3 regions of the Verrucosispora sp. ts21 genome follow, and region 2 is predicted to be linked to each of the others. Evidence: riboswitches for the same ligand, from Rfam matches in the RefSeq annotation. Region 2 holds a riboswitch; each other region holds the start of a gene.

What was found. A riboswitch is a leader RNA that binds a small molecule or an ion and turns the genes downstream of it on or off. The one in region 2 is predicted to bind cyclic di-AMP.
Region 1: it holds a riboswitch for cyclic di-AMP, as region 2 does, so the genes downstream of both, C1A38_RS11870 (coiled-coil domain-containing protein) here and C1A38_RS05620 (coiled-coil domain-containing protein) in region 2, are expected to answer to the same signal.
Region 3: it holds a riboswitch for cyclic di-AMP, as region 2 does, so the genes downstream of both, C1A38_RS10780 (C40 family peptidase) here and C1A38_RS05620 (coiled-coil domain-containing protein) in region 2, are expected to answer to the same signal.

The regions. Positions count from the first base shown of each region.
Region 1 covers NZ_PNOZ01000021.1:76,952-82,059, reverse strand. Annotated here, with positions in the region: gene C1A38_RS11875 (1-phosphofructokinase family hexose kinase) at 1-22, opposite strand, end outside; gene C1A38_RS11870 (coiled-coil domain-containing protein) at 243-1,337, opposite strand; cyclic di-AMP (ydaO/yuaA leader) riboswitch at 1,342-1,475, opposite strand; gene C1A38_RS11865 (HelD family protein) at 1,627-3,741, opposite strand; gene C1A38_RS11860 (alpha/beta fold hydrolase) at 3,853-4,767, opposite strand; gene C1A38_RS11855 (hypothetical protein) at 4,968-5,108, opposite strand, start outside.
Region 2 covers NZ_PNOZ01000009.1:453-5,560, forward strand. Annotated here, with positions in the region: partial or broken gene C1A38_RS05600 (hypothetical protein) at 1-264, opposite strand, end outside; gene C1A38_RS05605 (hypothetical protein) at 469-966, opposite strand; gene C1A38_RS05610 (helix-turn-helix transcriptional regulator) at 1,068-1,400, opposite strand; gene C1A38_RS05615 (carbonic anhydrase) at 1,603-2,301, shown strand; gene C1A38_RS05620 (coiled-coil domain-containing protein) at 2,427-3,440, opposite strand; cyclic di-AMP (ydaO/yuaA leader) riboswitch at 3,445-3,575, opposite strand; gene C1A38_RS05625 (YibE/F family protein) at 3,742-5,103, opposite strand.
Region 3 covers NZ_PNOZ01000019.1:35,034-40,141, reverse strand. Annotated here, with positions in the region: gene C1A38_RS10795 (zinc metalloprotease) at 1-666, shown strand, start outside; gene C1A38_RS10790 (pyridoxamine 5'-phosphate oxidase family protein) at 734-1,279, opposite strand; gene dcd (dCTP deaminase) at 1,355-1,933, shown strand; gene C1A38_RS10780 (C40 family peptidase) at 1,992-3,032, opposite strand; cyclic di-AMP (ydaO/yuaA leader) riboswitch at 3,045-3,178, opposite strand; gene C1A38_RS10775 (C40 family peptidase) at 3,352-4,365, opposite strand; gene C1A38_RS10770 ((Fe-S)-binding protein) at 4,620-5,108, opposite strand, start outside.

The DNA of each region.
Region 1 (5,108 bases), on a different contig from region 2:
AGACCATGACGTGCCCGGTCACCGGTCCCACCCGCAGGCGCCGGACCGGGTGAACCGCGTGGTGGGTTGTCTCATGCGCGTTGCGCCCCCTCGTGGCGAAATGTCCACTTCCGTCTTAGACGGTAACCAAGGTGGCGGATCCGCGCGCGTCGACCGGCGGGCGAGGGTGGCCGTTTCGCGGGTGCGGGCACGATGCGACGACGCCGGGTGGAAGTCCCACCCGGCGTCGTCGTGTGAACGGGTCAGTACACCGACAGGTGCACGTGGTTGGTGTGGTCGCTGGACGGGTCGCCGCGACCGCCGCTGTACGCCTTCCAGCCGCTGCTGGGCAGCCAGATCTGCTTGTACCAGATCACGTAGAGCACGGCGAGCCGGTCGGCGTTGTTGACGAAGTACGCCGCCAGGTTGTTGCCGTACGTCCGGTCGCCGCCCGTGGCGACTCCGCCGAAGCCGTTCTTCTGCGCGGCGAAGTCACAGGCCCGGCCCTTGGGGTGCTCGCCCGAGCCGCCCGAGCGGTAGCAGGAGACGTACCTGGTGAAGCCGGCCGCCTTGGCCTGCTTGAGCGCGTGCAGCGTGCGCGGGGTGATGCAGCCGTTGGCCGGGGTCGGGTCGTTGACACTGCACGACTCCGAGGGCCACGAGCCGTCCGAGTTGCGGGGCGCGGGCTTGGCCGTCGGGCTGGAACCGCCACCACGGTTCGGGGTGCGGGCGGCGCGTTCGGCGGCCTGGGCGCGTTCGGCCGCCTCCGCCCGCTCGTTGGCCACGGTCAGCGCCCGCTCGGCCTGGTCCTTGCGCTTGGCCATCACCGCGACCTGCTTGCGCTGCTCCTGGACCTCCACGTCCAGCGCCTGCTTGGTCCTGCTGACCTCGTCACGGGTGGCCCGCAGCTCACCGAGGGCGCGTTCCTCGTTGGCGGCCACCGCGTCCAGCGCCGCCGCCCGGTCCATGAAGCCGGCCGGAGAGCCGCTGTTGAGCAGCGCCGACGCCGCGCCGAGCCGGCCGCTGCGGTACGCCTGTGCGGCGATCTCGGCGACCTTGGCACCGCGTTCGGTGAGCTGGCTCTCGGTGGCGGTGAGCTGTGCGGCCAGTTGCTTCTGTCGCTTGACCGAACGGTCCAGCGCGGCCTTGGCGTCGAGGTAGCCCTTGCTGGCCGCCTCCAGTTGGGCGCGCAGCGCCGGGGTGCCCCCCTCGTCGCCGACGTCGCCGGGAGCCGCCGCCCGTAACCCGTGCGCCGCGGCCGGGCCGGGAACGAGCGCGACGCCTACGGCGAGAGCGAGCGCCGCGCAGATCAGGGCCGCCGTTCGGGCGGCCGGTTTCACGGTTGCCACTGCTGGCATGCACATGTCCTTCCGTCAGCCGCCGACCGGGTTAGCTGACGGGTTCGGGACGGAAGATCCCTACCGCGCGTGCGCGGATGCACCCCAGGAACATGGTTCCCCGGCTCGCCCCTGCGGGCGATTAGGCGGCGACCACCGCCGGCACCGGTGGGTGCCGCCTGGCGGAGGCCGGGTCCGAGCCTACCGGTGCTGCTGTGACCCGTGCAGCCGGTGTGACCCGTGGTGTTCGTCCGGTCACCAGGAAATCGGACGAAAGTATCATCCGTGGCAGATATCGGTAGGCCCGGTCTCAGTCGGCTACATCGACAGTGGTCAACCGCTGGGTGGCTCGGGACAGCGCGACGTAGAGCGTCCGCACGCCGGAATCGGGCACCGCGCGGATCTCACTCGGCGCGACGAGCACCACCGCGTCATACTCCATGCCCTTGGCCTCCAGGCTCGTCACCACCTGCAGGCGGTCGCCGCCGAGGCCATCGAGCCATCCCGCCACCTCGTCGCGCCACGGCACCGGAGTGATCACCCCGACGGTGCCCTCGACCTCGCCGAGCAGGGTGCCCGCGGCCGACACCACGCTCGTCGTCAACTCGGCGGCCGGCACCACGAGTTGCACCGGGTCGACTCCGGTGGAGCGGACCGCCGTGGGCAGCGGAAGATCCGGGTACACCCGGCGGATCTCGTCGGCCGCCACCGCGAAGATCTCCGCCGAGTTGCGGTAGTTGGTGGTGAGGGTGAACCGGTGCCGCGGCCGCCGACCCAGGGCCTGCTCCCGAGCGCGATTCAGCTCCTGCGGATCTCCCGTCCAGGCGGTCTGCGCCGGGTCACCGACCACGGTCCACGAGGCCAACCGGCCCCGCCGGCCGATCATCCGCCACTGCATCGGCGAGACGTCCTGCGACTCGTCGACCACCACGTGGGCGTAGTCCCGGTAATCCTCCGGACGCTCGCGGGCGGCCTGTCGGGCAGCCCGCTGCCGGTCGGCGAAGGTGCTCAGCTCCCGTACGCCGCCGGCCAGCTGGAACGGATCCCGCTTGGCTCGGGCCGGGCGTACCGGCTTACCGAGCAACGTGTCCAGCTCGTCGAGCAGCGCGGCGTCGGCGACCGTCGGGCCGTCCGTGGCCAGCCCTCGGTAGGCCTCGCCCAGCAGCCGGATCTCGGCCCCGGACAGGATGCCGCCGGCGTAGCGGCGCAGTCGCTCGTGGTCGGCCAGCCAGCCGAGCACGTGCCGGGGATGCAGCCGGGGCCACCAGGCCTTGAGGAACTCTCGGAAGTCGCTACGGTCGATCAACTCGTCCTCGAAGGCGCGCTGCTCGGGCAGGCCGGCGATGCCCAACCGGCGGGCCTGGGCCCAGAGCGCGGCGAGGACGCCGTCGAAGCCGGCCCGGCGTACCTCGTTGCGGCGGGCGCCACGGGGCAGCGCACGGTTCCAGACCGTGTTCAGCTCGGCCCGCTCCAACCGCAGCAGCTGTCCCCGGTAGAGCAGCCGCAACTCGGTGGGGGAACCCGGCGCGGTGTCCCGCACGGCACGTTCCAGGACCCGCCGCATCCGCAACGATCCCTTGATCGCGGCCACCCGGGGCGGGTCGGTGCGGGTGGCGACCAGGCCGGGGAAGATGCTGCCCAGCGACTGCAGGGTGGCATTGTCCTCGCCCAACGACGGCAGCACCGAGGCGATGTAGGAGACGAAGACCGAGGAGGGGCCGACGACCAGGATGCCGCCTCCGGCGTACCGGCTCCGGTCGGCGTAGAGCAGATAGGCGGCACGGTGCAGGGCCACCGCCGTCTTGCCGGTGCCGGGGCCGCCGGAGACGAGCGTCACCCCGGAACTGGGGGAGCGGATCGCCTCGTCCTGCTCACGCTGGATGGTCGCGACGATGTCGCGCATGCCCCGGCCGGTGGTGCGGGACAGGGTCGCCAGCAGCGCGCCGTCGCCCACCACCGGCATGTCCGGCGGTGCGGCTTCCGGGTCGAGCAGGTCGTCCTCGATCCGGGTGACCCGTTCCCCGCTGGACTGGATCGTGCGTCGGCGTACCACGCCGAGCGGCTCGGCGGGAGTGGCCTGGTAGAACGCGGCGGCGGCGGGGGCCCGCCAGTCGACCACCAGGGTGCTGGCGTCCTCGTCGCGGATGCCGAGCCGCCCGACGTAGATCACCTGGCCGTCCCGCAGGTCGAGTCGGCCGAAGACCAGCCCTTCGTACTCGGCGTCGAACAGGTGACGTCGCTGCGCGGCGTGGAAGACCATCGCGTCGCGTTCGACGAGTGCCCCGAAGTTGCCGACCCGGGCCAGCCGGTAGCCGTCCCGTTCGGCGCGGACCGCCCCGCGCCGCAGCTCGGCCAGTCGCGCGTACACCCGGTCGAGATGCCGTTGCTCGACGGCGATCTCCTGATCCAGGGTGCTCTGATCCACCGCTCGTGCTCCTCGTCCCGCCGCCCGGCCAACCGCACGAGATTACGCCCCGCCGTCCACGTGCAAGGAAGGGCACCTTGTTAACGCGTCAGGTAGAGCAGGGGTCCCTTGTTAACAGTCGCGGACGGGGCTGGTGTCGAGGACCCGGCGCAGCACGCCGGAGAGTGCGCCGTTGACCTCCTCGGCGCGTTCCATCATCAGCATGTGGCCGGCGCCGGGGCACACCACCAGGTCGGTGGCCGGCAACGCCTCGGCGATCGACTCCGCGCACGGCGGTGGGGTGAGCCGGTCCCGGTCCCCGACCAGGGCGGCCGCCGGCAGATGGGCCAACGCGGCGAGCGTCTCCAACCGGTGCTGGGCGCCGATCGACGCCCGGAACCCGCCGATCGAGCGCAGCGAGGCGCGAGCCACCGCCGAGGTGACCAGGCGGATGTCCGCCGGATCGCAGCGCTCACCGAAGAGCATCCAGCGGATGCTGGGCTGCAGCGCCCGCAGCAGGGCCCGGGGCGGACGCCACGAGCCGCAGCGGGCCAACACCCCGGCCCCGGTGGTCTCGGCCAACCGGATGATCCGGGCGATCCGCGGCGAAAGGCCGTAGACGGTGTGCGTGTGTCCCTCGGCGGTGGTGGAGACGAAGAGCAGTCCGGCCGTACGGTGCGCGAAGTGCTCGGGGTGGCGGTGGGCGTATTCCATGATCGTCATGCCGCCCATCGAGTGGCCGACGAGCACCACCCGGCCACCGGAGGAGACGGTGTCCAGCACGGCGGCCAGATCATCGCCGAGTTGGGCGAGGGTGGCCGTGGGCAGCGACATGCAACTGGACCGGCCGTGCCCGCGCGCGTCGTAGGTGACCACCCGCACCGACGGATACGTCTCGTGCAGCGCCGCCACCTGCCGGTGCCAGCTGCGCCCGTCAAGCGTCCAGCCGTGCAACAGCACCACGGTGACCTCGGCGTCCGCCGGTCCGCTGGCTTCCACATGCAGGCGTACGTCGTCAGGAAGTCGTACCTCGACCTGCTCCGGCATCGCCACCTCCCCATGGCCGCGCGAATGCGTGACACCGGGGATACCCGGTGGTAACACCGGCTACCCGCCATGACACCACGAGAACCGCGATGTTGAGAAGATTCCGGTTTGGTCCTTCTGCTCGGCCGACCGGGCCGGAGACGACGAAACGCCCGCCGGGAAGACCCGACGGGCGTTTCGTGGTGGTACGTGAGGCTGGCTCAGCCCTCGAAGACGCCGGCCTCGACCAGGCGCTTCTCGGCGGCGTCCCAGCCGTCGCCCGGGTGGGCGGCGTTGAGGCTGCTGATCTCCGCTCGGATCTTGGCGGCGTGGCCGGCAGCGGCCAGCACCCGGATCTCCTC
Region 2 (5,108 bases):
CCATTCGTCGCGTCGGCGGCGAGCCGTCGCCTCCGCGCGGTCGGCGGCCACCATGACCTCTTCCGCCCAGCGATCCTCGTCCCGCTCCTCCGGCGGGGTCGGCAGGGCAGCTTCCCGGATCCGGGCACCCACGTCGAACCGAAGTCGCCGGGGACGCAGCAGCAGGCCGGAGACGGCGAGTACGACGATGCCCAACAGGCTCAGCCAGATCACGGCGGCCCGGGACACGTCGGGCAGGACGGCGGAGAGAGCGATCTGCATCATCAGCACCTCGTGGCGGATGGGGTTCGTCGAACTGTGCTGGGAAACGGAGGAACAGGGCCGCAACCCGTGACCGTGACCTTGGTCGTGGTCGGGAGGGGGCCTCACCGGCGGGTGGCGTGTGGGTGCCGACTCCGTCAGGTGGTGCGAGCCCGGCCCGGCCAGGAGAGGGCGCAAAGCCAGCCAGTGGTCGTGAGCCTGCCCAGGTCAGGCGGTCGGAGGGCCGCGCCGGGTCGGTTCACCGGGACCGGCGGCGAGGCGTACGGCGGCAGGCCGGGTGCTGACGGGGGCGACGGCCCCGGCGTCGGTGCGCTCGGAGTGCGGCACCGCGGCTGCGGCATGCACAGCGCTCACGGGCGAGACGAGCGCCGACTCGTTCCAGGAGGAGGGCAGCGCTGACTCGTTTCGGGACGAGTTGAGCGTCGACTCGTCGTTCCCGGGCCGGGTGCGCGCCGGCTCCACACGTTGCGCTGACTCGTTGTTGCCGGGCCGGAAGGCTGGGGCCGTCATGTCCCCCGAGCGGCTGGACACAGCGGCGGCGGGTGGGGCGGCCGGGAGGTCTGCTGTGCCGTCCGGCAGGCCGGCGGCCGTGACGCCGCCGAGGCCGACGGCCAGGATGAGTGCCGTCAGCGCCAGGCGGGTCAGATCCGCCAGCGGGCAGCGGGTCACCGACCACAGTGGACGGGAGAACGCGAGACTCGGCACGCGGTCAAACCTATCGCCCTTGCGCAGCAACCGCAGCGGCCCGTTCGTTCAGGGGTGGTGAAGGCCACCACGCTCCGGCCGGATGGGCGGCGGGGTGCGGGCTACGACGTGGTGCCGGCCACTGGCTCCTCGGCGAACAGCGCCAGCAGGTCGCCGACCTGACGATCGGCCTCGGCGGGGTGCCGGAAGCGACCGGCCGGGTTGAGGGTGTACTCGTTGCGTCGCCCGACGCGGGTGCGCTGGAGGTAACCCTCGGCCTCCAGGTCGGCGACGATGGCCTGGGCGGCCCGCTCGGTCACGCCCACCTCGTCGGCGACGTCGCGGAGCCGGGCGGTGGGGTTGCGTGCGATGGCGAGCAGCACATGCCCGTGGTTGGTGAGAAAAGTCCAGTTACGGGCGTTCTCCCGCTCGCCTGTCGTTGCCATGTCGCCCATCGTATGGGCCTTTCAGCTTTTTCGGGCTATGCCGTCGGGCCCTGCACCCGCTCGGCCCCGGAGCGCAAGCGTCCAGGGATACCTGAAATCCATATCACGCATTCCTTGACGCGGCTTGCGCTGCGTGTGACCGTTGGACCAGCCCGTGACCAGCGTCGGCCCGGGATGACCAGGCATCGCATGAGTAGCGAGGGGGCGCCGGATGAGTCGACCCGGACCGATCGGAACAGAGCTGCGGCCGGAGCGGGAACTGCTCACCGCGGATATTCCGGGCGCGCCGCAACTGGCGCTTGCCGAACTGATGGCCGGTAATCGGCGGTTCGTCACCGACACGGCGTGGCATCCCAATCAGAACGCCGGACGTCGCGCTGCCGTGGCCGGGGAGCAGCATCCGTTTGCCGTGATCGTGGGCTGCTCCGACTCCCGGCTGGCCGCCGAGATCATCTTTGATCGCGGGCTGGGTGACCTCTTCGTGGTCCGGACCGCCGGGCACACCGTCGGCCCGGAGGTGCTGGGCAGCGTTGAGTACGCGGTGTCGGTGCTGCGTACGCCGCTGGTGGTGGTGCTCGGGCACGACTCCTGCGGTGCCGTGCAGGCGGCCCGCGCGGCACTGGCCACCGGCGCTGCCCCCGCGGGTCACCTGGGTGCGGTGGTGGACGCCGTGGTGCCCAGCCTGCGCCAGGCCCAGGCCGCCGGGGTGGACGACCTGAACTCGATCGTCGACATTCACATCGCGCAGACCGTGACGGCGATGCTGGGTTCGTCCGCGATGCTTGCCGCCGAGGTCTCCGCCGGGCGTTGCGCGGTGGTCGGCATGTCCTACCGGCTGGCCGCCGGCGAGGTCCGTGCGGTGGCTGCGGAACCGGCGGAGCTGGTCGCCGAGCTCGCGTCCGCCGCCTGACGGCGAGTGCCGGCCCGACAGAGGCACCTGACGGCACCCGCCGGGCCGCCGAGGGCATCAGCCGACGGACCGAGGGCCGCCCCACCGGACGGCGGGACGGCCCTCGAAGTGCTGCCGGATGTGCGTTAGTACATCGAGACGTGCACGTGGTCTGTGTGGTTCGACGGGCCGCTGTAGGAACTCCAGCCGGTCGCCGGGAACCAGATCTGCCGGTTCCAGATCACGTAGTAGACACCCAACCGGTCGGCGTTACGGACCAGGAACGCGGCCAGGTTGTTGCCGTAGATCCGGGTGTCGTCGTTGTACCAGGGCCGGAAACCGCTGTTCTGCAACGACCAGTCACATGCTCGGCCCTTGGGGTGCTCCCACTTGTCACCCGGCCGGTAGCAGCCGACGAACCTGTTGAAGCCGGCGCGCTTGACCTCCTTGTACATGTGCAGGGTGCGCGCCGTGATGCAGCCGGAGGTGGTCGGGTCGTTCTGGTTGCAAGACTCGGCCTTCCAGCCGCCGTCGGCTGACCGGTTCGGGCCGGGCCGGGCGACCGGAGAGGTGGCGGCCACCAGGCCACCGGTGAGACCGACGCCACCGACCAGGCGGAGTGACTTCTCCGCGTCGCTCTTCTTGCGGGCCATGTCGTTTGTCAGCTTCTGCTGCTCGCGTACCTCGGCGTCGAGCGCCAGCTTGGCCGTCTCGGCGCGGCGCTTGACCGCGTTGACCTCACCCAGCTTCTTGCTGTTGACCAGGTTCAACTCGTCGAGCGCGGCGGCGCGGTGGATGAACGAGTCGGGGGCGTTGCTCTGCAGCAGCATGGCGATCGCGCCCACCCGACCGGTCCGGTACGACTGGGTGGCGATCTCGGCGACCTGTGGGGCGAGGGCGTCCAGGTCAGCCTCGGCGCGGCGGACCTCGACAGCGAGCTTGAGCTGCTTCTTCTTGGACTTTTCCAGCTTCGACTTGGCCTTGGTGTAGTCCCGGTTCGTCGCCTCGATCAGCTCGTTGAGCATCGGCGGGTCGTCGTCATGACCGGCTGGTTTGGGGGGCTTCGGCGCAGCCGTCGCCGGCAGCGGGCCGGCGAAGACGGCGAACGCGGCGAACACGGCCACCACGGGCGTCAACCAGCGGCGTAGGGGTGCCGTCACTGTCTTCCCTTCCATCGACCGCCGACCGGGTTAGCTGACGGGTTCGGGACGGAAGTGGCCCCTACCGCTGGTGCGGATTCACCCCACGTACCTGGGTTCCCGGCTCGCCTGGTGGCGATTGGGCGGTGGCACCGCAGGCGCCGGTGCGCGCCTTCGGCGGTGACCGGCAGTGAGGTTACCCGACGGTCGGTCTGGTCCTCTACGTGCCGAACCCGGCAAGATGTGTCATTTCGTAATCGCACTGGGTGACGAGTGACACGCTTGTCGATCCTTTCGGTCGGCGTGCTCACGTTGAGGAGTGTCACCATGGGGTGTCGGTGCTCCTGTCCGGTTCGGGCCACTCCGAACGGGTGGCGGGGGGCGTGTGACGGGTACGCGGTGTGCTGAGGGCCTGGAGTGTCTCGGCCCGGTCCGTCGCCGGTCGCGGCAGGGCGACGGCCACGTCGTCGGGTGCTCCGGGCGCGGCGTTCGCCCCGGCACGGCGTCGTCCGGCGGTGGTCACCACCGTGGCCAGGGCGGTGGTCAGCGGTACGGCGGCGATCAGCCCGAGCGTGGCCACCACGCTGCGGACGATCTCCTGAGCGAGGAACTCGCTTGTCACGATCTGACCCAGCGCGCGGGAGTCGGCGGTGAGCAGGAGCAGCAGCGGCAGCGACGCGCCGGCGTACGCCAGCACGATGGTGTTCACCACCGAGGCGATGTGCGCCCGGCCCACCCGGGTCGCCGAGCGGTACAACTCGCGGCGGGACATGTTCGGGTTGGCGTGGGCCAACTCGGTGACCGCCGCGGCCTGGGTGACCGTGACGTCGTCCAGGACGCCCAGTGACCCGATGATGATGCCGGCCAGCAACAGGCCGTGCAGGTCGACGTCGCCCCGGAACATCGACAGGGTGGTGGCGTCCTCGCTGCCGAAGCCGGTCAGGTGGGTCGCGTTGGTGGCGGCCAGGCCGAGCAACCCGGTGAGCACGAGCGCGCCGAGGGTGCCGAGTACGGCCACCGAGGTCTGCGCCGACACCCCGTGCGTCAGGTACAGCACCACGAACATGATCAACGCGGCGCCGACGATGGCGACCACCAGCGGCGGCTGGCCGGCGCTGATGCCGGGCAGCACGAAGGTGAGCAGGATGGCGAAGCTGGCCGCCAGGCCGGCCAGGGCGGCCAGCCCACGCAGTCGTCCGAAGGCGACGATGGCGGCGGCGAAGAGCACTCCCAGCCAGATCAGTGGCGTACCGCGCTGGTGCTCGGCGATGTTGTAGGTGCTGATCGCCGGGTCCTCCGGGTCGATCAACGAGACCAGGATGACGTCGTCGTCGACGCTTACCGAGGGTGCGCCCGGCCCGGCCGGGATGGGGGTGTCGACGTGCTGGCCGGCGTCCGGGCCGTCCTGCACCCGTACCGTGACTGTGCCGCACGGGCCACCGGCCGTCGTCGGGGTGCCCTCCGGCACCGCGGGGTTGGGCGGGCAGGGTTCGGTCACCACCCGGGTGACCGTGCCGTGGTACCGGGGCAGGTCGTCGCCGGCCTCCGGGCGGGGGGCGTCGCGGGGCCAGAGCACCAGCGCGGCGACAAGCGTGGCGAGGAAGAGGGGGACCACCGTCACGATGAGGATCCGCCGCACCCCGGGTGGGGTGGGCGGAGCGGCACGGCTGTGATCGGCGCCCATTCGAT
Region 3 (5,108 bases), on a different contig from region 2:
ATCCCGGTCGTGGTGCACGTGATCCGGAAGGACACCACCCGCGCCGGCGGAAACATCCCCGACTCGATGATCCAATCGCAGATCAACGTGCTCAACCAGGCGTTCAGCGGCGCGACCGGTGGGGCGGCGACCGCCTTCGCCTTCCAGTTGCAGAGCATCAACCGGGTCACCAACACCTCCTGGTACCCGATCCGGCAGGGCACCACCGCCGAGCGGCAGATGAAGACCCAGCTGCGGGTCGGCGGCAAGAACACGCTGAACATCTACCTGGGGGCGCTGAGCAACAACCTGCTCGGCTGGGCGACCTTCCCGCAGCGCACGCTGAACAGCATGGACGGCGTCGTGGTGCTGAGCGAGTCGCTGCCCGGCGGCACCGCCACCAACTACAACCAGGGCGACACCGGCACCCACGAGGTCGGTCACTGGCTGAACCTGTACCACACCTTCCAGGGCGGCTGCTCCGGCTCGGGTGACCAGGTGTCGGACACCCCGGCTGAGGCTTCCCCGGCGAGCGGCTGCCCGACCGGTCGGGACACCTGCTCCGCCCCGGGCCTCGACCCGATCACCAACTTCATGGACTACTCGTACGACTCCTGCATGTACCAGTTCACTCCGGGCCAGGCCAGCCGCATGATCAGCGCCTGGAACACCTACCGGGCCGCCTGACGCGAGCCCTTCGGCGCGTACCGTCTCCGGTGCCGGTCCCGTTCGACGGGGCCGGCACCGGCTGGTGTCAGGCGGCGCAGCGGGCGCGGCGGGCGGAGTGGGCCGCCAACGACGCGGGCCGCTGCGCCTGCGGGGCGGTGGCTGTCGGATCGAGCCAGACCTGGACGGCCGGCGTCCCGCCGTGCTCGCCCGGCACGTCGGAGTTGGCGTGGCCGCGGCGGCTGAGCATCGCGACCTCGATCGTGAACTCGAACAGTCGCCAGTCGACCTGGGGCGCTGCTCGGGCGGCAAGCGCCAGGCGCGCCACGGTGGCGTCGTCGGTGACCGGCCAGGCCCGACCGGCGACGTAGGCCTCGTCGTCGCTCTCCTCCGGCGGGAAGGAGTGCAGAGCGTAGCGGCCGTCGCGTTCCAGGTCGCGCCGCTTCGGCGAGTCGACCACGAAGCAGTAGAGACCGTCGTCGGTGATCACCGGGGAGACCGGGTGCACCCGGGGCCCGCCGTCGGCGCGGACCGTGGCCAGGTAGCCGAAGCCCGGGCCGTACTGCTGCATGAGAAGGCGGATCTCGTCGGCGAGTCGAGGCTCGTCAGCGGCGAATTCGGACCAGGAAGCCATGTCGACATCTTATCGAACATACGTTCTAGACAGGTAGCGCGACACGCAGTTCAGCCATATCGGTATGGTGTGGCGATGCTGCTCTCCGACCGCGACCTGGTCTCCGAGATCAAGGCGGGCACGCTCGCGCTGGAGCCCTTCGAGCCCACGCTGGTGCAGCCGTCCAGCATCGACGTACGCCTGGACAAGCTGTTCCGGGTCTTCAACAACCACCTCTACACCCACATCGACCCGGCGACCCGGCAGGACGACCTGACCTCGCCGGTCGAGGTGCCCGACGGCGAGCCCTTCGTGCTGCACCCGGGCGAGTTCGTGCTCGCCTCCACCCTGGAGGTCATCTCCCTCGGCGACCAGTTGGCCGGCCGACTCGAAGGCAAGTCCAGCCTGGGGCGCCTCGGCCTGCTCACCCACTCCACCGCCGGCTTCATCGACCCCGGCTTCTCCGGGCACGTCACGCTGGAGTTGTCCAACGTGGCGAACCTGCCGATCACCCTCTGGCCCGGCATGAAGATCGGTCAGCTCTGCATCTTCCGGCTCTCCTCGCCCGCCGAGCACCCGTACGGCTCGGCTGTCTACGGCTCCCGCTACCAGGGTCAGCGCGGGCCGACGCCGAGCCGGGCCTGGCAGAACTGGCGCACCTGGCCAACCCGCTGACCACACCAACACCAGACCCACGCCTCCGGCAGGACCACGCCAACGCCGGGACCACCCCTCAGCCGGGTCGGCCGAAGCTGTGGATGGGGCTGGTGTCCATCCGTTTCATCTTCACCGGCTGACCGGCGCGGGAGGCGTGCACCACCCAGCCGTCGCCCACGTACATGCCGACGTGGTGCAGATCCCGGTAGTAGAAGACCAGGTCACCCGGGCGTAGCGCGCTGCGGCTGACCGACGCGGTGACCTGACGCTGCCGGGCCGCGTTGTGCGGTAGCGCCACCCCGGCCCGCGCCCAGGCGGCAAGCATCAGACCCGAGCAGTCGTACGCGTTCGGTCCCTCGGCCCCCCACACGTACGGCTTGCCGATCTGGGCGCAGGCGAACTTCACCGCCACCCCCGCCGGCCCGCCCGGATAGCCGGCCGGGCAGGGCGCCGGGCGCAGCGGGCCACCGCCTCCGTTGCCGTACGCCCGCAGCCGGAGCCGCTGCAACCGGTCGATCTCGGCGTCGATCTGGCGTCGCTTCTGCCCGAGCTCGGCCTCCGTACGGGTCAACTGGTCGATGGTGCGTTCCAGCCCGGCCTTGGCGGTGGTGAGTTCGTCGCGCAGTTCGCTGGCCTCGCGTACGTCCTGTTGCTGGAAGTGGGCGTAGCGGTCGAGCAGGCCGATCTGCTCCACGACCTCGCCCGGCGACCTGCTGCCCAGCAGGACGTTGACGGCACCGACCGTGCCGCCCTTGTACGCCCGCGCCGCCAGCGCGCCGACCCGGGTCATCGCCGCGTCGACCTGCTGCTCAAGCGGTGCGATCCGAGCGGCCAGGGCGTCGGCCTCCCGGCGTTTGCCGGCGAGATCCTGCCGGGTGGCGTTGTGGCGTTCGACGAGTGGTTCGAGCCGGTTCCAGTCCGCGTCGATCTGGCGCTCGATGGCGTCGACCGTCGGCTCGGCGTGGGCCGCCGTCGCGCCGCCGGTCAGCATGACGGCGGTCGCGGACAGAGCGGCGAGTGCGGTGGTGCAGCGGTACCAGCGGGATCGCGGCGCAGCCGTCGTCGGGCCGGACGGTGCCGGCCGTGCTGACAGTGGCCGCGGGGCATGGTGTGCCACCGGGCTCCGTACTCCTTCTTCCCGTACCGCCTACCGGGTTAGCTGACGGGTTCGGGCGGGAAGGGAGCGCCCTACCGCGATGATCGCGGATTCACCCCGGGAACCTGGGTCCCCGGCTCGCGCAAGCGACTCGGCGGTGTCGGACCGTCACCGCCCCTGGTGGACGGAACTGCCATCGGGCCGACGATTGCCCAGCGTAGGGACGATCCCCGTCGATACGCAACACATCCACGCCATCACTCACGGTGCACAAATCCGACAACGGACAGGGCCCTCGGTCGCTTGACCGAGGGCCCTGGTGATGTTCCTGTGTGCTCGCTCAGCCGGGTCGACGGAAGCCGGCGACCGGCATCGTGGTGATCGGTGAGACGTTCACCGGTTTACCTGCTCTGGGTGCGTGCACCATCAAATTGTTGCCCAGATAGAGGCCGACGTGACTCAGGTCACTGCGGAAGAAGACCAGATCGCCGGGGCGGGCCTCAGACCTGGAAATCGCCTTGCCCTCGTTCCACTGCGCGCCGGTGAAGTGCGTCAGGTAGATGCCGGCGGCCTTGTACGCGTACTGGGTCAGGCCGGAGCAGTCGAACGAGTTCGGGCCGGTGGCACCCCAGACGTACGGCTTGCCGACCTGGGCACACGCGACCTTGATGGCGGTCCGGGCCGCCGCGCTGACCACCCCGTTGATGGTCGGGCAGTTGGTGGTCTTCACCGTGGTCACCGGCAGCGACCGCTCAAGTTGCTTGATCTTGGCGTCGATCTGCTTCTTCTTCGCCGCCAGCTGCTTTTCCTTCGCCTCCTGGTCGGCGATCAGCGCGTCGAGCTTGGCCTTCTGGGTGTCGTACTTCTTGCGGACCTTCATCACGCTCTCGAGCTGCTGGCGCTCGTACGCCGCCAGCCGCTCCAGCATGGTCATCTGCTCGCCCAGCAGGTCCGGCTTCGCGTTCAGCAGCATCGCGCCGATTTCCTGGGACGGCCCGTTCACGTAGTACCGCGAGGCCAGGTCCGCCACCCGGTTCATGGCCAGCTCGGCCTCCAGGGCCAGCGGCTGGATCTTCTTCTGCAGGTCGGCCGACTTCTTCCGGTTGACCTTCAGCTGCGACCGCACCTTGTTGTACTGCTCGATGGTGGGCTCAAGCTGCTGCCACTGCTTGTCGATCTGGCGCTCGATCTCCTCCACCGAGGGCTCGGCGTGCGCGGGGGCGGAGAGCAGGCCAGCGCCGACTGCGGCGGCGGCCACCAGGACGAGCAGACGGTGAGCGGCTCTCCGCAGGCCACCTGGACGGCTCGACCGTCCGGGCACGTGACGATGGAGGGGCATGGTTGCCACCGGCAGCGACTCCTTTGCAACCGACCGCCGGGTGTCCCGCGGGCGGTAGAGGGGCGGAACAGACGACCTACAGCGGTCGGTGCCCAACATTAGGGAAGGCGACGGTCGGAATCAAGGCGACCAACGACCGATTCACGTTTGCGCAACCGGCTGCGCACAAAGGGTGTCGATCATTTCGTTATAGTCACACCAGTAAATGTGAATACGGGGTACGACGGACCACGCGAGCCCGCCGTACCCCGTAGGTGTTCAAGCCTTGCTCAGCTGCCGACCGGCTCGCCCTCCTCGGCGCCCCGGGCCTGCTCGGGCCGGACCGACCGCAGTAGGACGCTCGCCACATCGACGACCTCGACCTGCTCGCCGGCGCCCTTGCCGTTCACTCCGTCGGTGAGCATCGTCGAGCAGAACGGACAGCCGACGGCGATGGTCTTGGCCCCGGTGGACATGGCCTCCTCGACCCGGTCCACATTGATCCGCTTGCCGATCCGCTCCTCCATCCACATCCGCGCGCCACCGGCGCCGCAGCAGAAGGAGCGCTCGCTGTTGCGCGGCATCTCGGTGATCTCGCCGGCCCCCAACGCACTGCCCAGCACCTCACGCGGCGGCGTGAAGACCCGGTTGTGCCGCCCGAGGTAGCACGGGTCGTGGTACGTGACACCGCCGTCGACCGGCTGTACCGGGGTGAGCTTGCCGGTGGCGACCAGATGCGCCAGCAACTGGGTGTGGTGCACCACCTCGAACTCGCCGCC